2 regions of the Streptomyces sp. NPDC006458 genome follow, and region 1 is predicted to be linked to the other one. Evidence: riboswitches for the same ligand, from Rfam matches in the RefSeq annotation. Region 1 holds a riboswitch; the other holds the start of a gene.
What was found. A riboswitch is a leader RNA that binds a small molecule or an ion and turns the genes downstream of it on or off. The one in region 1 is predicted to bind glycine.

Region 1 (2,181 bases):
GGGGCGGATCCGTTGCCGTTGGTGCGGGGAGGACCGGTGGTCCCGGGGGCTGCGGCGGTCTAAGGCTGGGCGGGGACGCTTGGCGGCCCGGGCGGAGGGCGGGGTCCTGCCGAGCTGGGCGGAAGGCGTTCGGCGTCCCGTGCGCCTCGGGCGTCGGCCGTGTCGCCTCCCTCCGCGCGACATGGGACCTCGACTGCGGGCCGTACGGGGCTGGTCGCGCAGTTCCCGCGCCCCTGGAGGTCGGCTGCGCACCCGGCAGGAGCGAGGGGAACGCGGCGGCGGCCACCGAACGCTGGCGTATGGCGCGACAGCCTCGTCCGAGGCCGGCCCGTGCGAGTCCGCGTCGCAAGGATCATGGGTCGTCGCCGCACTCAGCCCTGCCGAAAGGCCGCCCCCGCCCTGTCCGTGCGGCGCGAGGGGCAGCCGGGCCGGGCCCACCCATCCCATAGTCGCGCGGGGCGCGGTCCGGGGCGTGCCCGCCGGAGGGCGGCAGGAGGGGGTCGCTTCAGTGGGGCTCCTCCTTGCCCGCCACGTTTCCGAAGTCCCGGTCGGGAAGTGGTGGAGGCGGGGCCACATCCAGGCCGTAGTGGTGGTAGAGCTGGAGTTCCTGTTCGGGGGAGAGATGGCGGCCCACGCCGAAGTCGGGTGCATCCTTGATCAAGGCTCGCTCGAAGGGGACGTGGAGTGTGCCCTCGATCAGTTCGCTGGGCTCCAGGGGGACGAAGGCGTCCCTGGAGAACAGGCCGGTGCGTATGGCCGCCCATTCCGGCACGCCGGTCGCGTCGTCGAGGTACACCTCGTCGATCGTGCCGATCTTCGTGCCGTCGCGGTCGAAAGCCTTGCGGCCGATCAGATTGCGCGGATCGATGTCGGTCTGCACGAGCCCTCCACTTGGTCGGAACTCATCCGTAAGCACTACGAAAGAGCACATTGGTGAGCCCGGCCACTCGAAGGCCCGGAGGCGAACCTCGCTGGTAGGCTTGCAGATGGCTGCTGACCCCGTGCGGGAGAGTCCTCCGGTGATCACCGGAGGCGCCGAAGGAGCAAATCCTCCCCGGAATCTCTCAGGCCCACGTACCGCACGGATGAGGCCACTCTGGAAAGCAGGGCGGGTGTTCACGGCTTCCGCTCTCACCGACGGTGAAAGCCGGGTGCCCTCGGGCCACCCGGTGAAGCTCTCAGGTTGAGATGACAGAGGGGGAGGCCGTCGGGGTACCAGCGCCGTGGTACCCCTCGAAGGTCGCGTCAGACCAGGAGGCCTCCGCAATGACCGCCCAGCGCACGCCGCTCTCCGAGCTCGAACAGGGCATCCCCTTCGAGCAGCGCCACATCGGGCCCGACCAGGAGGCGCGGGCCAAGATGCTCGCGCAGGTCGGCTATGGCTCGCTCGACGAGCTCACCGCCGCCGCGGTACCGGATGTGATCAAGAACGCCGACGCCCTGGACCTGCCGGGCGCGCGTACCGAGGCCGAGGTGCTCGCCGAGCTGCGCTCGCTGGCCGACCGCAACCAGGTCCTCGGCTCGATGATCGGTCTCGGCTACTACGGCACCTTCACGCCGCCGGTGATCCTGCGCAACGTCATGGAGAACCCGGCCTGGTACACCGCGTACACGCCGTACCAGCCGGAGATCTCGCAGGGCCGCCTGGAGGCGCTGCTGAACTTCCAGACCATGGTCGCCGAGCTGACTGGGCTGCCGACCTCCGGCGCCTCCCTGCTCGACGAGGGCACCGCGGCCGCCGAGGCCATGGCGCTGTCCCGGCGCATGGGCAAGAACAAGAAGGGCCTCTTCCTCGTCGACGCGGACGCGCTGCCGCAGACGATCGCCGTGATCGAGACCCGCGCCGAGCCGACCGGTGTCGAGGTCGTCGTCGCCGACCTGGGCGAGGGCATCCCGGCCGAGGTCGCCGGGCGCGAGATCAACGGTGTACTGGTCCAGTACCCGGGTGCCTCCGGTGCCGTCCGGGACATCAAGCCGCTCATCGACCAGGCTCATGAGCTCGGCGCGCTGGTGACCGTCGCCGCCGACCTGCTCGCGCTGACGCTGCTGAAGTCGCCGGGCGAGCTGGGCGCGGACATCGCGGTCGGCACGACGCAGCGCTTCGGTGTGCCGATGGGCTTCGGCGGACCGCACGCCGGCTACATGGCCGTGCACGAGAAGTTCGCGCGCAGCCTGCCCGGC
Region 2 (2,181 bases), on a different contig from region 1:
CGGCGGGTTCTGCTCCGCGCGGGCGGCGGCCTCGGCCAGCGCCTCGCGGCCGACGAAGTCGCCCTCCTTCTCGAACTTGACCACGCGGCCGAGCCCGGCGTCGAAGGGGGTGAGCGACGTGGTCAGCTCGTGCCCGTACAGCGGCATGCCCGCCTCCAGGCGCAGCGTGTCCCGGCAGGACAGACCGCACGGGATCAGACCGACGCCCTCGCCCGCCTCGGTCAGCGCCTGCCACAGCCGCACGGCGTGCTCCGGCTTCACGAACAGCTCGAAGCCGTCCTCGCCGGTGTAGCCGGTGCGCGCGATCAGCGCCGGGACGCCCGCGACCGTGCCGGGCAGACCGGCGTAGTACTTCAGGCCGTCCAGGTCGGCGTCCGTCAGCGACTTCAGGATGCCTGGGGACTCCGGGCCCTGGACGGCGATCAGCGCGTACGCGTCACGGTCGTCGCGGACCTCGGCGTCGAAGCCGTCCGCGCGCTCGGTCAGCGCGTCCAGCACCACCTGAGCGTTGGAGGCATTGGCGACGACCATGTACTCGGTCTCGCCCAGCCGGTAGACGATCAGGTCGTCCAGGATGCCGCCGTCGGCCCGGCAGATCATGGTGTAGCGGGCCCGGCCGACACCCACCGCGGCGATGTTGCCGACGAGCGCGTGGTTCAGCAGAGCCGCGGCCTGAGGGCCGGTGACGGTGATCTCGCCCATGTGCGAGAGGTCGAAGAGCCCGGCCCTGGTGCGCACGGCGTTGTGCTCGTCGCGTTCGGAGCCGTAGCGCAGCGGCATGTCCCAGCCGGCGAAATCGGTCATCGTCGCGCCCAGCGAGCGATGCAGGGCGTCGAGCGCGGTAAGCCGGAGTTCGGTACTGCTCATCGGTCGGTCGTCTCCCAAGTACACGACAGGCGAGGTCATTCCTCCCCATCTGTCATCGGAACCTGAGAGGTTCGCCATGACCGTCCGTACACATACGTACAACGACGCAGGGGAAGGACATGGCTTGCACCTTGGGTGGGACCACTGCTGGCAGCGGCCCGCTTTTCAGATGTGCCTCGCCCGCGCGGTAACGGGGCCTGAGAGATTCAAGGGAGGGACTTGCTCCTTCGGCGCCCCAGTCGGACTGGGGACTCTCCCGCGCGGATTCAAACGGCCGGTATGCAGTTGGCGAGCCCATCATTGCACGCATCGGCCGAGCACGGCAGGCCGCATCTGTAACCGGGCTGTGGCAGTACGCACGCGAAATCCGGAGGCGTACCGCATTACCGTCTCTTTACACTCGATGGGCAAGGGTCTCGTGACCCGCCCCAGGGGAGGACGATCACGGTGGACAGGACCACGCCGTACGCCACGAGCCAGGCCCTCGCGCTGCCCGCACAGCACGGCGCCCCGGCCCGGGACGCCTGCCCCGCACACTCCGCGCCCGTCGTCCGCGACCTGCGCGAGCGCTCCGGCCGCAGCCCGCGCGCCCTGCACTTCGGCCCCGCCGACCTCGTCGTGATCACCGGGCTGCCCGGCAGCGGCAAGTCCACCCTCATGCGGCGCACCGTGCCCGGCGCCCGCATCGACTCCCAGGACACCCGCGACCGCTTCGACGCCCGCGCACCCCGCTTCCTGCCGTACGCCGTCTACCGCCCGCTCGTCCGCCTCGCCCACTACGCCGGACTGCACCGCGCCCTGCGCACCGGCGGGGGCGTCGTCGTGCACGACTGCGGCACCCAGGCCTGGGTGCGCGGCTGGCTGTCCCGGGCGGCCCGCCGCCGCGGCGGCACCCTGCATCTGCTGCTCCTCGACGTCACCCCCGAGCAGGCCCTGGCCGGCCAGCGCGAGCGCGGCCGCGGTGTCTCGCGCTACGCCTTCCGCCGCCACCGCGGCGCCGCCGCGCGCCTGCTGCGCCGTGTCGAGCGCGGCGAACTGCCCGGCGGCTGCGGCTCGGCCGTCCTCCTCGACCGGGACGCGGCGGACGCCCTGCGCCGGATCCGCTTCACGGGCTGACAAACCGGCTTCACGGGCCGGCACACCGGCTTCACGGGCCGGGAGGCGGGCTTCAAGGGCCGGCACACCGGCTTCACGGGCCGGGAGGCCGCCTCTGCTGCCCGGCCCTGCGCGTCGACAGGCGGGCCGCCCGTACGGGTTAGCCTTCTCAGCCACAGCAGGTTCACGGCAGGCGGTAGGCAGCAGATGGACTTCCCG

Region 2: linked by a shared signal. The riboswitch ahead of gcvT (glycine cleavage system aminomethyltransferase GcvT) and the one ahead of gcvP (aminomethyl-transferring glycine dehydrogenase) in region 1 are both predicted to bind glycine.

The regions. Positions count from the first base shown of each region.
Region 1 is NZ_JBEXPR010000012.1:10,527-12,707, forward strand. Features, by position in the region: gene ABZZ79_RS17795 (DNA polymerase IV) at 1-63, shown strand, start outside; gene ABZZ79_RS17800 (PRC-barrel domain-containing protein) at 506-880, opposite strand; glycine riboswitch at 995-1,090, shown strand; gene gcvP (aminomethyl-transferring glycine dehydrogenase) at 1,267-2,181, shown strand, end outside.
Region 2 is NZ_JBEXPR010000033.1:33,318-35,498, forward strand. Features, by position in the region: gene gcvT (glycine cleavage system aminomethyltransferase GcvT) at 1-867, opposite strand, end outside; glycine riboswitch at 1,043-1,136, opposite strand; gene ABZZ79_RS33215 (AAA family ATPase) at 1,309-1,983, shown strand; gene ABZZ79_RS33220 (enhanced serine sensitivity protein SseB) at 2,170-2,181, shown strand, end outside.